Regions from separate parts of the Bradyrhizobium sp. IC4060 genome, predicted to be linked through region 1. Evidence: riboswitches for the same ligand, from Rfam matches in the RefSeq annotation. Region 1 holds a riboswitch; the other holds the start of a gene.
The links. A riboswitch is a leader RNA that binds a small molecule or an ion and turns the genes downstream of it on or off. The one in region 1 is predicted to bind S-adenosylmethionine.

Region 1 (7,434 bases):
CGCCTTTCGTCGCAGGCCCGCCCCGCTTACATTTGCCTGAATCTGGCGTCAAAGGGTCGCCGCATGTCCAATATGACCGTTGCCACTGGCCGCCGCTCCCGCTGGGGCCTTTTCATTGCCCCCGTTCTCGTCCTGGTCCTCGCCGTCGGCTGGACCTGCTTCTGGTTCTATGCGGCGTGGCAGGCCGAAATCGTCGCCGACGCCTGGCGGGCGCAGGAGGCCAAGGCCGGCCGCATCTATGATTGTGCCAAGCGCTCGATCGCCGGCTTCCCGTTCCGCTTCGAGGTCCAGTGCTCCGGCGCCAGCGTCGCCCTGGTCTCGCAGAACGCGAGCAAGACGCCGTTCACGGCCAAGCTCGACAACATCCTGGTCGTGGCCCAGGTCTACGACCCCAAGCGCATCATCGCCGAATTCGCAGCGCCCGCCACGCTGATCGACGGCATTACGCAAAACACCTTCACCGTGAATTGGAGCAAGGGCCGCGCCAGTGTGGCGGGTCTGCCGGCTGTGCCGGATCGCGCTTCCATCGTGTTCGACGACCCCAGCCTCAACCGTCTCGATGGCAGCGTGCAGGTGCCGCTTGCGCGCGCCAAGCAGGTCGAGCTGCACGGGCGCCTTGCCGATGGCTCGCCGGCCGATCATCCGGTGATCGAGACCGTGCTCCATGTCGCGCAGGGCAGCATCCAGGGCGTGCATCCGCTGCTCTCCGAGCCGTTCGAGGCGGACACCCGCGCCAAGATCACCGGCCTCTCCGACCTCACGCCCAAACCGTGGCCGCAGCGCTTCCGCGAGATCCAGGCCGCCGGCGGTCACATCGAGATCGTGCAGTCGCGCATTCAGCAGGGCGAGATGATCGCGGTCGCGGCCGGCACGCTCGGCCTGTCGCCCAACGGCCGACTCGACGGCGAATTGCAGATGACGGTGACCGGCCTCGAGCGCGTGATCCCGGCGCTCGGCATCGAGAAGATGCTGGAGGAGGGCGTGCCGCAGGCCACGCTGGACCGCGTTGTGCCGGGCGTGAAGTCGCAGGACCTCAACAATCTGTTCGGCGCGCTCGACCGCGCCGTGCCGGGCCTCGGCAAGGTCATCAAGCAGAACGCCAATGCCGGCGTTGCCGCCGGCATCAATTCGATCGGTACCGAGAGCACGCTGGAAGGCAAGAAAGCGCGGAGCTTCCCGCTGAAATTCGTCGACGGTGCCGTGCTGCTCGGCCCGGTCAAGGTCGGCCAGATCCCGCCGCTGTATTAGTTGGCTCCCGTAGCCCGGATGGAGCGCAGCGCAATCCGGGGTGCTTGATCACAGCTGGCACTGTCCCGGATTACGCTTGTGCTCCATCCGGGCTACGCAGCTTTGTCCGGGCTACAGGCTCACGGCTTCTTCAGCGCCGCATGCGGCCGTCCGAAATCGGGCGCTGCGGAATCCTGGCCGATCTCGACGATGCCGCGGCGGATGGCGCGGGTGCGGGTGAAGTGGTCGAACAGCGCCTCCCCGTCGCCGCGGCGGATCGCGCGGGTGAGCTTTGCCAGATCCTCGGTGAAGGTGCCGAGCATCTCCAGCACGGCCTCCTTGTTGGCGAGGAAGACGTCGCGCCACATCGTCGGATCGGACGCCGCGATGCGGGTGAAATCGCGAAAACCGCCGGCGGAGAATTTGATCACCTCGGATTCCGTCACCTGCGCCAATTCGTCGGCGGTGCCGACGATGGTGTAGGCGATCAGATGCGGCAGGTGGCTGGTGATCGCGAGCACGAGGTCGTGATGATCCGGCGTCATCACCTCGACCTTGGCGCCCATCGCCGCCCAGAACGCGCGCAGGTGATCGGTCGCCGCTGCGTCGCTGCCATCAGGCGGGGTCAGGATGCACCAGCGGTTGATGAAGAGCTCGGCGAAGCCCGAATCCGGGCCGGAATGCTCGGTGCCTGCCACCGGATGCGCCGGCACGAAATGAATGCCGCCCGGCAGATGCGGGGCCATGTCGCGGACCACAGCGCCCTTGACCGAGCCGACGTCGGAGACGATCGCACCCGGCTTGAGATGCGGCGCGATCTCCTGCGCTACGGGTCCGCAGGCGCCGACGGGAATGCAGAGGATGACGAGATCGGCATCCCTCACGGCCTCCGCATTGGTCGCCACCACCTGATCGACGATGCCGAGCTCGGCGACACGCGCGCGTGTCTTCTCCGAGCGTGCGGTGGTGACGATTTCACCGGCAAGCCCCTGGAGCTTCGCAGCGCGGGCGATCGAGCCGCCGATCAGGCCGAAGCCGATCAGCGCCACGCGCTGGAAGTGCGCCTGCGCGCTCATTTGCCGCCCATGAAGTCGCGCAAGCCTTCGACGACGAGGCGGTTGGCCTCCTCGGTGCCGATGGTCATGCGCAGCGCATGCGGCAGGCCGTAATTCTTCAAGCCGCGCAGCACGAGCCCCCGCTTGGTCAGGAAGGCATCGGCGTCATCGGCGGTCCTGCCCTTATCGGTCGGGAAGTGGATCAGCACGAAATTGGCGACGCTCGGCGTCACCTTCAGCCCGAGCTTGCCGATCTCCTCGGTGAGCCAGTTGCGCCAGGTCTCGGTGAACTGCTTCGACATCGCCTGATGCGCGGTATCCTCGATCGCGGCGACCGCGGCATACATCGCCGGCGTCGACACGTTGAAGGGACCGCGGATGCGATTGACCGCGTCGATGACGTGCTCGGGCCCGAACATCCAGCCGATGCGCAGCGCGGCAAGACCGTGGATCTTGGAGAAGGTGTGCGTCACCACCGTGTTCTCGGTGGTGGCGACGAGCTCGATTCCCATCTCATAGTCGTTGCGCGAGACGTAGTCGCAATAGGCGGCGTCCAGCACCAGCAGCACGTGCGAGGGCAGGCCGGCGCGCAGCCGCTTGACCTCGTCGAACGGAAGATAGGTGCCGGTCGGGTTGTTGGGGTTGGCGAGCCAGACCAGCTTCGTCTTCGGCGTCACGGCCTTCAGGATGGCGTCGACGTCGGCGGTGAGGTTGGTCTCCTGGGCGATGACGTTCCTGGCGCCGACCGCCATCGTCGCGATCGGGTAGACCAGGAAGCCGTGTGTCGTCGAGATCGCCTCGTCGCCCTGGCTGAGATAGGTGTGCGCGAGCAGATTGAGGATCTCGTCCGAGCCGGCGCCGCAGATGATGCGGTTGGGATCGAGCCCGAACGAGCGGCCGATCGCCTCGCGCAGCACGCGCGAGGTGCCTTCCGGGTAGTCCTCCAGATGATCTGCCACGCGCTTGAAGGCTTCGATCGCCTTGGGCGAGGGCCCGAACGGCGTCTCGTTGGCGGAGAGTTTGAACACCTTGCGGCCCGGCTCCGGCACCGGGCTCTTGCCGGGCGTGTAGGGCGCAATATCGAGAATGCCGGGATTCGGCACGGGGCGGGACATCTTGGACTCCGGATAGGCTGGGCTGCTCGCGATTTTACGATTTCGGCCCGGTCGGGGGCACCGTATAGCGCGTTGCGTGGCTGCCGACGAGGGCCACAGAGCGCACCGAGGCCCCCGCCTCGATCAGGGCAGCCCTGATCTTGTCGATGCTGGTCGCGCCGGTGACCGAGACCAAGAGCGCCGCGCCGTCGAAGGCGGTATCTGGCACGGCCACGATCTCGGCGAGCGGCGACAGCGCGCGGGCGACCTCGGCGTTCCATCCCGATACGCGCACGCTGAAGGTCTCGACCTCCGTCACCAGGGCGCTGTCGGCGACGCGCGAGATCGCGAACACCGGCAATGCGGCCGGATGATCGGCACGCTCGATGAAGGGCATCCGCGCGATGATCTTTGGTGCGCCGTCCGCTTCCAGCTCCAGCCACCATGGCGTGCGGCTCGAGGTCGCCGAGACCATTGCCAGATCACCCTTGGATTTCGCTACCGCCTCGACCGCGGCCTGTGCGCTGAAATGCGCGACGTAAGGCACGGTGAAGCCGAAATTGAAGCGCACGGAATCGCGCATCGCCGCCTCGCTGGCCGAGATGTCGGCATGCACCGAGAACGGCGCCTGTACGTAAGTGAAGGTCGAGATGATGACGCGCCAGATGCTCTCGACCGTGTCGAGCGGCAGGATGCCGCGATGACGCTGCACGATCTCGCGCATCATGGCAGCCTCGCGCGCGGGCCGGAACGCCGAGCCGACCTCCTGGGTCTGCTTCACCTGGATCAGGCGATCGATGATCTCGCCGCGCTGCATGAGGAGGCGATGCATGCCCTCGTCAATCGCGTCGATCTCCTTGCGCAGTTCCTGCAGCGATGGTGGCGCGGGCGGACGTTGGGACATGTCTGGTCGTCGATCGTTCCGATGGGGATGTCCTGATTAGGCAGTCGTGGCGGCGAAAGCAAAGAGAAATGACGTGCTTTGCGGGCGTCGCGGCAGAGGCGAATTGGGCCGATCCGGGCCGCGACTTGACGAAAACCGCCCAAGACGGTAGCTTTTGCCCGTTCCGTGGTCATTTGAGCCGGCCGGCTTGCAGCCACGTTAAAAAACTCGCTAAACAGGCCGGGGACGCTTCCGATCCCGGCCGAACCTATCGTTCAGGCCGGGTTTTTCATGGCCTGATGTCAGCGGCGCGGTCGAGCAGCCAGTCGCAAACGAGGTCGATGTCCGAGATGGGTAGCGTCAAGTCGATACCGAGTCCTGCGATCAGCGCCGACGAGCGGTCGCACGAGGTCGATCATCCAAGCTCGCTGGTTGCGCATTTCGGCACCGAGCAGCCGCTGCGGCTCGATTGCGGCGTCGATCTCACCCCGTTCCAGATCGCCTACCAGACCTATGGCGAGCTCAATGCCGATCGCTCCAACGCCGTGCTGATCTGTCATGCGTTGACCGGCGACCAGCATGTCGCCAACGTACATCCCGTCACCGGCAAGCCGGGCTGGTGGGAGACGCTGGTCGGTCCCGGCCGACCCATCGATCCCAAGCACTACTTCATCATCTGCTCCAACGTGATCGGCGGCTGTATGGGCTCGACCGGGCCGGCGTCGATCAATCCCGCCACCGGCAAGGTCTGGGGCCTGGACTTCCCCGTCATCACCATTCCGGACATGGTGCGCGCGCAGGCGATGCTGATCGACCGGCTCGGCATCGACACGCTGTTTGCCGTCGTCGGCGGCTCGATGGGCGGCATGCAGGTGCTGCAATGGACCGCCGCCTATCCTAGCCGCGTGTACTCCGCGCTGGCGATCGCCTGCGCGACGCGGCACTCGGCGCAGAACATCGCCTTCCACGAGCTCGGCCGCCAGGCCGTGATGGCCGACCCCGACTGGCATGGCGGCGGCTATGCCGATCGCGGGATCCATCCGCATCGCGGGCTCGCGGTGGCGCGGATGGCGGCGCACATCACCTATCTCTCGGACGCGGCGCTGCACCGCAAGTTCGGCCGGCGCATGCAGGACCGCGAGCTGCCGACCTTCTCGTTCGACGCCGACTTCCAGGTCGAATCCTATCTGCGTTATCAAGGCTCGTCCTTCGTCGAGCGCTTCGACGCCAATTCCTATCTCTACCTGACGCGGGCGATGGACTATTTCGACATCGCCGCCGACCATGGCGGCGTGCTGGCCAAGGCCTTCGCCGACATCAAGACCCGGTTCTGCGTGGTCTCCTTCACCAGCGACTGGCTGTTTCCGACCTCGGAATCGCGCGCACTGGTGCACGCGCTGAACGCTTCGAGCGCGCGGGTGTCCTTCGCCGAGATCGAGACCGATCGCGGCCATGACGCCTTCCTGCTCGACGTGCCCGAATTTTTCGACATCTCCCGCGCCTTCCTGCAATCGGCAGGCAAGGCCCGCGGGCTCAGCCTCGAGGACCGTTAGCGATGTCCGTGCAGGAAGTGTTGCCGCTGGACGGCGTCGCCGCCAGGCCATCCGGTGATTATCGCGCCGATCATCGGCTGGTCGCCGAGATGGTCAAGCCGGGCTCGAAAGTGCTCGACGTCGGCTGCGGCGACGGCGATCTGCTTCAGCTGCTGGAGACCCGCGGCATCGACGGCCGCGGCATCGAATTGTCGCGCGAAGGCGTCAACCGCTGCGTCGCCAAGGGGCTCGCGGTGGTGCAGGGCGATGCCGACACCGATCTCGTCAATTATCCCGACGATGCCTTCGACTACGTGATCCTGTCGCAGACGCTGCAGGCGACGCGGCAGCCGAAGGTCGTGCTGGAGAACCTGCTGCGCATCGGCCGCCGCGCCATCGTCTCGTTCCCGAATTTCGGCTTCTGGAAGATGCGGCTCCAGCTCCTGATCGGCGGCCACATGCCGCGCACGGAGAATCTGCCGGCGACCTGGTACGACACCGCCAACATCCATTTCTGCACCATCAAGGATTTCGTGCAGCTCTGCGACGAGATCAACGTCAAGATGGAGCGCTCGGTCGCGCTCGATCTCTACGGCCGCCCGGTGCCGCTGAACCTGCCCTGGTGGGTGTGGAACATGTTCGGCGAGCAGGCGGTGTTCTTGCTGAGCCGCGGCGGGGGGAAGTAGTTTCTCTCCGTCATTCCGGGGCGATGCGAAGCATCGAGCCCGGAATCCATCGTCCAACAGCGCCTGCAGCCCGATGGATTCCGGGCCTGCGCCTTCGGCGCATCCCGGAATGACAGCTAGTGGGAAAGCAGCGACCGCGGGTCCCGCACCGGCCAACGTCCTGCTTCCACCAGCGTCACGAACCGCTCGACACTCTCGTTGAACAGCGCGGGCTCCTCCAGGTTCAGCACGTGGCCGGACTTCGGAAACATCGCGAGCCCCGCCGCGGGCAGGTGCTTCTTCAGGAACAGGCTGGCGCCCACGCAGGGCTCGTCCTCGTCGCCGCAGATGATCAGCGCGGGTGTTGCCGCGCCTCTGATCGCGTCCGTCATCGTGTAGATCGAGGGACGGCCGCCCTGGAATCCGCGCATGGTGCGCGCCGATCCCTTGGCATCGTGCCGCGCCAGTGCGGCGTAGAAATCGGCATGCCCGCGTGGATCCTTCACCAGGAACGGAATCCGGCTCGGCGCCTCGCGCGTGACTTTCGCGACCTCCACCGATCCCAGCGTCTCGAACTGCTCGGCATTGGCGCGGCACTGCGTGCGCCAGGTCTCCAGGTTCTCGAGCTCCGAGCCGGAGCCGACGCCGGCCAGCGTCATCGACAGTGCGCGCTGCGGCGCGTTCAACCCGATCTGCAACGAGGAATAGGCGCCCATCGAAAGACCGACGAGATGCGCGCGCTCGATGCCGAGATGATCGAGCACCGCAAGCGCATCGGTGTAGAAATGCGTGTAGGTGTAGACCTCGCCGTCAGGCACGTCCGACGGCGTGTAGCCGCGCGCCGAATAGGTGATGCAGCGATGGCCACGCGAGAAGTAGCGCATCTGCGGCTCCCAATTGGTGTAGTCGGCCGCGAACTCGTGCAGAAAAAGTATCGGCGTTCCCTGGCCCGCCTCCTCGAAATAGATGCGGACGCCG
Region 2 (7,434 bases), 160 kb from region 1:
AGAGATGGGCATCATGGACTTCCTCAAGCAGCCCGACGTCGTCATCGTGCAGGCGCTGCTGCTGCGCTTCCGTCCCGTCAACATGGACGTGCTGCCGCTCTACATCGTGCTGATGCTGGCGCTGCCGCTGATCCTGTGGTCGATGAAATGGCGGCCGGACGTCACGCTCGGGCTGTCGGTCCTGCTCTACGCGGTGACCTGGGAGTACGACCTTTACCTGTCGGCCTATCCGAACGGCTTCTGGGCCTTCAATCCGTTCGCCTGGCAATTGCTGTTCGTGTTTGGTGCCTGGTGCGCGCTCGGAGGTGCGCGTCGCATGTCGGGCATCCTGGCCTCGCCCGTGACGATGTGGATCTCGATCGCCTATCTCATCGCGGCGTTCTACGTGACCTTGACCTGGTACGTGCCCCAGCTCTCCCAGTTCATGCCGAAGCAGATCGAACAATGGATGTATCCGATCGACAAGACCGACCTCGACGTGCTGCGCTTCGCGCACTTCCTGGCGCTGGCGGCGCTGACCGTACGCTTCCTGCCCCGCGACTGGCCGGGCTTGAAATCGCGCTGGCTGCGACCATTGATTCTATGTGGTCAGCATTCGCTCGAGATCTTCTGCCTCGGCGTCTTCCTGGCCTTTGCCGGCCATTTCGTCCTCGCCGAAATCTCCGGCGGGCCGGTCATGCATGCGTTGATTAGCCTCTCCGGAGTCCTGATCATGTGGGGGGTGGCCTGGGTCATTTCGTGGTACAAGCGTGTGGCTGACAAGAGCGGTGCGAAAACCAAAAACGCCGTCGGCAACGCCGATCTGGCGGGAGGGGGCTGATGAAGGCGAAGGTTCTCCTGAGCCTGGTCCTGCTATGCGGTAACCTCGCCGCGCCCACGGCGCGCGCGGGCGATGCCGCGTCTGCCGCATCCCCTATGCCTGCGGCCTGCGAACTGCCGTCCTATCTGCTGACCAGCGAAAGCCAGCTGCCCAAGGTCGCCGAGGCGATCAAGGCCGGCAAACCGCTCGACATCCTGGTGATCGGCAGCCGCTCGACCACGATTCCGTCGTCGGAGAGCAGCTCCTATCCGGCGCGCATGGAGGCGATCCTCAAGGAGAAACTGCCGCCCTCCGAGCCCGTGCACGTCTCCGTAGAAATACAGAGCAAGAAAACGGCAGAGGAGACCGCGTCCACCTTCGTTAAGCTGATGGAAGCAAAAACGCCTACTTTGGTCATCTGGCAGACCGGGACCGTGGATGCTATCCGATCCATCGATCCCGACGAATTTCGTAGCGCGGTGACCGACGGGGTTGTTGCGTTGCAAAAGGCAGGGGCGGACGTCGTCTTGATGAATTTGCAATATAGCCCGCGCACCGAGACCATGATCTCGGCGCAGCCTTTTCTCGATAATATGCGCGTCGTGGCACAGGAGCACGACATCCCGCTGTTCGATCGTTTCGCGATCATGCGGCAGTGGAATGAACAGGGCCAGTTCGACCTGTTCAACCCGTCCCGCGGGCCTGAGCTGGCGAAGCAGGTCCATGATTGCCTTGGCCGGGCGTTGGCACAGTTCGTGATCGACGCTGCTCATCTGGAGCCGGCCCAGCAGCAAAATTGAGGTCTAGCGTTAATGAGTTCTCTCCGCCCTTTTTGCCTGACGTCATGGCTAGCCGTGCCTGCAACAGCAGTGCTGTTGTTGCTGACGCCCGCCGCGCATGCGCAGACGCCGGCCGCTCAGCCGGCGACCCCCGCACCCGCCCAGTCGCCTGATCCCGCGCCCGCTGCGCCGTCCCAGACCACCGTCGCCGCGAGGTCGCCCGAGCAGCGCGGCGTCACCTCGCGCGCCATCGACAAGGTGAAGGAGGTCGCGAAGTCCGCCGCCGACATCTTCAGCCGGGTGCCCTGCCTGCCGCCGAAGGGCGGCTCCAAGGCGATGGGCTCGCTGCCGCATGTCGCGAGCAAGCTGGCCGCCGGCCAGCCCGTCGTCATCGTCGCGTTCGGCTCCTCGTCGACTCAAGGGTTCGGCGCGAGCTCGCCGGAGTTCAATTACCCCAATCGTCTCGCCGCGCAGCTGCGCCGGCACTATCCGACTGCCGACATCAGCGTCATCAATGCCGGCGTCGGCGGCGAGGACGCCCCCGAGATGATGAAGCGTCTGCAGACGCAGGTGATCGACAGGCATCCGGATCTCGTGATCTGGCAGGTCGGCACCAACGCGGTGCTGCGCAATCTCGATCCTGCCGATACGGCCAAGCTGGTCGAGGACGGCATCAGCCGCATTCAGGCCGCCGGCGGCACCGACATCGTGCTGGTCGATCCGCAATATTCGCCGGCCGTCAACCAGCGCAAGGAGAGCGCCGGCAAGATGATCAAGCTGCTCGGCAACGTCGCCGAGCTCCGCAAGGTCGGCATTTTCCCGCGCTTCGAGGTGATGCGCGACTGGCACGAGAACCAGTCGATCCCGGTCGAGGGCTTCGTCATCGCCGACGGCCTGCACATGAACGATTGGGGCTATGCCTGCTTCGCCCAGCTGCTCGGCGACGACATCATCCGCTCCGTCGGCCAGATCAAGCTCGGTGTGAGCGTGCCCGCCGATGTGAGAACGTACCGGCCGATGTGAGAGGGCGCGTAGGGTGGGTTAGGCGAAGCCGTAACCCACCACTGTCTATCTCCGCGGATGCAGCAGAGGTGGATTACGCCTTCGGCTAATCCACCCTACGAGACCTCGCTTCCCTCACGCCTTCTCCAGCGCCGCGGTGAGATCCTCGATCAGGTCATCCGCGTGCTCGAGCCCCGCCGAGAAGCGGATAAATCCCTCGCTGATGCCGAGCGCGGCGCGGTCTTCCGGCTTGAGGCGCTGATGCGTCGTCGTCGCCGGATGCGTGACGAGGCTCTTGGCGTCGCCGAGATTGTTGGAGATCTTGGCAAGCTTCAATTCGTTGAGCACACGGAACGCCGCCGCCTTGCCGCCCTTCACCTCGAAGCCGACCAGCGTCGAGCCGCCGCGCATCTGCTTCTTCACCAGCGCCGCCTGCGGATGATCGGCGCGGCCGGGATAAACCAGCCGCGAAATCTTCGGATGGCTCGCCAGCACCTCGGCGACGCGCGCGGCATTGTCGGTCTGCGCGCGCACGCGCACGCCCAGCGTCTCCAGGCCCTTGAGCAGGACCCAGGCATTGAACGGCGAAATCGACGGGCCGGTCTGGCGCATGAAATTGTGGATGTGCTCGGCGATGAAGGCTTCGGAGGACAGGATGATGCCGCCGAGACAGCGGCCCTGGCCGTCGATGTGCTTGGTCGCAGAGTAGACGACGACGTCGGCGCCGAGCGCGAGCGGGCTCTGCCAGATCGGCGTCGCGAACACGTTGTCGACGACGAGCCGCGCGCCGCCCTTGTGCGCGATCTCGGCGATCGAGGGGATGTCGAGCACGTCCAGCGTCGGGTTGGTCGGGCTCTCCAGGAAGAACGTCTTGGTGTTGGGCCTCAGCGCGCGCTGCCACTGGTCGAGATCGAGCCCGTCGACCAGCGTGGCCTCGATGCCGTAGCGCGGCAACAGGTCCTGGATGACGTAGAGGCAGGAGCCGAACAGCGCGCGGGAGGCGACCACGTGATCGCCGGCCTTGAGCGGCGCCAGGATCGCGGTCGTCACCGCCGCCATGCCGGTTGCCGCCGAGCGCGCGGCCTCGGCGCCTTCGAGCTCGATCATGCGGCGCTCGAACATCGCAATCGTCGGGTTGGAATAGCGCGAATAGATGAAGCCGGGATCCTCGCCCTTGAACCGTGCCTCGCACTCCTCCGCGCTGGCGTAGACATAGCCTTGCGTCAGGAATAGCGCCTCCGAGGTCTCGCCATATTGCGAGCGCAGGGTGCCGGAATGGACCAGGCGGGTTTCGGGGCGATAGGCAGCAGACGACTTCGACATAGGACCCTCTCCGAGATGACCGTCGAGGCGAAAACGGTCACAAAAAAACCGGCCTGGATATCTCCACGGGCCGGGATCACAGAGGTCCCCGGCCTGTTTAGCGACTTATTTAACGTGGCTGCAAGCCGGCCGGCTCAAATCACCACGGGATAAGTGATGCTCATATTCCGCAATGCCCTTTCCGTCAAGGCGTCCATCGGATAGCCGTAAAAGACTTGTATTTCCGGCATGTCCGGATGCACTCGACCCCTGATGAGGACCCCCGGTTGACGTTCACGGTCGCCGCCGACGCCAATGGTATCCTGCCCGACCGCATGATCGCGGCGATGGCGGAAGAAGGTCTCATCCTGCCCGCCTACGACTTCGTCGAGAGCCAGATCCAGCCGGCGAGCCTCGATCTGCGCCTCGGCGACATCGCCTATCGGGTCCGCGCCAGCTTCCTCCCCGGGCCCGGTGCCACCGTGGCCGAGCGCATCGACGAGCTGAAGCTGCACGAGTTCAGCCTCGCCGACGGCGCGGTGCTCGAGACCAACTGCGTCTACATCGTGCCGTTGCTCGAGAGTCTGGCGCTGCCGCCGGAGATCGTCGCTGCCGCCAATCCGAAGAGCTCGACCGGCCGGCTCGACGTCTTCACCCGCGTGATCGCCGACGGCACCCGTCGCTTCGACATGATCGGCGCCGGCTATCACGGCCCGCTCTATGCCGAGATCAGCCCGAAGACGTTTCCGGTGCTGGTGCGCGAGGGCTCGCGTCTCAGCCAGGTGCGCTTCCGCACCGGCGATGCCATCCTCAATGCCGACGAGCTCGATGCGCTGCACGCCAGCGAGCGTCTCGTCGACATCGACGATGCCGATCTCTCGGGCGGCGTTGCCGTCTCGGTCGATCTCTCCGGCGAGAAGGCGAGCGGCTTCGTCGGCTACCGCGCCAAGCGCCACACCGGCGTCGTCGATGTCGACCGCCGCGCGGGCTACGCGGTGGAGGATTTCTGGGAGCCGATCTCGGCGCGCCCCGACGGCAGCCTGATCCTCGACCCCGGCGAGTTCTATATCCTCGCCTCCAAGGAAGCGGTGCAGGTGCCGCCCGATTACGCCGCTGAGATGGTGCCGTTCGATCCCCTGGTCGGCGAATTCCGCGTGCACTATGCCGGCTTTTTCGATCCCGGCTTCGGCTATGCCGGCGCTGGCGGGCTGGGATCGCGCGCCGTGCTGGAGGTGCGCTCGCGCGAGGTGCCGTTCATCCTCGAGCACGGTCAGATCGTCGGCCGCCTCGTCTACGAGAAGATGCTGGCCCGACCCGACGCCATGTACGGCCAGCGCATCGGTTCCAACTACCAGGCGCAAGGCCTCAAGCTCTCGAAGCATTTTCGGGTGTAGCCCGATCCTGTAGCCCGGATGGAGCGCAAGCGTAATCCGGGAAGGTCTCACTTGTGGCGCGATCCCGGATTACGCTTTGCTCCATCCGGGCTACAAGGTGGTGACATGATTGAGCCATCCCAACTCGACGCACAGATCATCAACGACGTCGCGGACGCGCTGATCTATTCCGATCGCTCCGGCACGATCACACGCTGGAATCGCGCATCGACCGCGCTGTTCGGCTTCACGGCCGACGAAGCGCTCGGCCAGAACCTCGATCTGATCATTCCCGAACATCTTCGCGCCGCGCACTGGAAAGGCTTCGACGCCGCGCTCGCGAGCGGCACCATGAAGCTTGCGGGCAAGCCGACGCTGACCCGCGCGCTGCACAAGAGCGGGCGCAAGCTCTACATCGAGATGACCTTCGCATTGGTGCGAGACAACGATGGCGCGGTGCAGGGATCGGTGGCGATGGCTCGCGACGTCACGGAGCGCGTTGAGCGCGAACGGGCGGCCAAGGCGGCGCAAAATTCGTGATGCGGAATTGACGGAAAGCCGCGCAGGGAGGCCTGCACGCGCGTCATGTTGCCTGTCACCGGCGGCGGTGACACACTCGATCAAAACCATGATCAGGGAGCGAACATGACCACCGCACCAGACCTCGCGCAGCACGCGCAATGGAAGCGCTGGCGCGCCGTCGCCGATCTCTATCACGCTTACTTCACCGGGCTGATCCTCACAATAGTCACGCGCCGCGGCACGGCGGATGCCGCAGAGTTCGTCTTCCGCGTGTTTCGTCGCCAGCAGCAGGAGCGTTTCCTGCCGGGGCTCAGGAAGCTCGGGATCGACCATCTGCCGCCGGCGGTCGCGGCTGCGCAATACCACTATCTCTCCAACTGGATCGGCGGCGTTCATGTCGAATACATGTACGAGAGCGACACCAAGGCTTGGATCCGCTATCCGCCGCCGCGCTGGATCTGGAAGGGCACTGCGATCTGTGGCGTGCCGGGCGAAGTCTCACGCGCCATGCTGCGCGGCTGGCACGCCAACAATGGCGCAGCCCTCGGCGATCTCAGGCTCGGCTTCGTCTGCACCAAGCAGAGCGTCGACGGCCAGGACGGGCTCGAAGGCTATTATCATCAATACGACCATCCGCTCGAGCTCGACCAGCGCCTCGTATTCGCGCGGCACCTGGAAGCGCCTTTGTTCGATGCGAAGACGGCGCCCGCCTTGCCGGTCGCGAGCTGGCCAAGACCGCGGCTGGAAAAGGCCTATCGCAATTACGCGATGGAATATGTCCGCACCGCCGCGCCCGTGATGGTGCAGCTGTTCGGCCCGGAGGATGCCGGCTATCTGCTGCACCTCACCGGCAAGCTGATCGGCATGCAATATTTCGACGAGGTCGCCGCGGCGCTGGCGACGACCCGCGGCGGCGCGCGAGAATTCGCATCGTTCCTGAGCGCGTTGCTCGCCGCGCAGGATGATGCAGCCGAGACGGCTCAATCGGAAGACACCTTCGAGATCCGGCAGCAGAGCTGGAAGCTGATGGACGACGTCGCCGACACTCACCGCGCCTGCGCCAAGCTGCTGGAGGGATTGTTCGAGGGTCTCGCTGCAGGTTGCGGCCGGCATATCGGCGTGCAGATGCGCGCCGCTCCGGGCGGCCGTCCGCCGCTGGTCTGGACGATCGGTTAGGCGACGGCCGCAGCGGGCTTCACCTCGCCCCGCTTGCGGGGAGAGGTCGGATTGCATCGAAGATGCAATCCAGGTGAGGGGGAGTCTCCGCGAGTCCAGCTCTCGCCGTCTTCGCGGATAGAGCCCCTCACCCCAACCCTCTCAGGGCGAGCGAAGCTCGTCCCGGCCCCGTAAGAACGGGGAGAGGGAGAAGAACGAATTCCACCGCTTGAAATGCGCTGCCGCAGGGCACGCCTGCATCGGGCGCAGGCAGAATCGGAGCACGCCGTGCTAACACGCCTCAGCCGCGCCATTCGCGCGAACGACGCCATTGGCACACCAAGTGATTGCTGCGCTGCAAACGGCGCCTGCGCCCGGGAGAGGACATGTCCGACATCGCCGAAATCCCGGTCGATGAGCAAGAGCGCCCACTGCCGCCGCCTCCGCCGCCGATCAGAAGCGTCCTGACCGAGGGGCCGATCCTGCGCACGCTGCTCTCGCT

Region 2: another riboswitch for S-adenosylmethionine. It lies ahead of I6F16_RS27850 (O-succinylhomoserine sulfhydrylase); the one in region 1 lies ahead of I6F16_RS27005 (homoserine O-acetyltransferase).

Annotation. Positions count from the first base shown of each region.
Region 1 is NZ_JADYVJ010000010.1:10,814-18,247, reverse strand. It holds gene I6F16_RS27025 (DUF2125 domain-containing protein) at 64-1,248, shown strand; gene I6F16_RS27020 (prephenate/arogenate dehydrogenase family protein) at 1,368-2,303, opposite strand; gene hisC (histidinol-phosphate transaminase) at 2,300-3,397, opposite strand; gene I6F16_RS27010 (chorismate mutase) at 3,432-4,280, opposite strand; SAM riboswitch at 4,436-4,515, shown strand; gene I6F16_RS27005 (homoserine O-acetyltransferase) at 4,610-5,812, shown strand; gene metW (methionine biosynthesis protein MetW) at 5,815-6,477, shown strand; gene I6F16_RS26995 (alpha/beta hydrolase) at 6,594-7,434, opposite strand, start outside.
Region 2 is NZ_JADYVJ010000010.1:174,894-182,327, reverse strand. It holds gene I6F16_RS27865 (OpgC domain-containing protein) at 1-820, shown strand, start outside; gene I6F16_RS27860 (lipolytic enzyme) at 820-1,599, shown strand; gene I6F16_RS27855 (SGNH/GDSL hydrolase family protein) at 1,612-2,601, shown strand; gene I6F16_RS27850 (O-succinylhomoserine sulfhydrylase) at 2,716-3,903, opposite strand; SAM riboswitch at 3,980-4,059, opposite strand; gene I6F16_RS27845 (2'-deoxycytidine 5'-triphosphate deaminase) at 4,170-5,276, shown strand; gene I6F16_RS27840 (PAS domain S-box protein) at 5,382-5,795, shown strand; gene I6F16_RS27835 (hypothetical protein) at 5,901-6,953, shown strand; gene I6F16_RS27830 (MATE family efflux transporter) at 7,319-7,434, shown strand, end outside.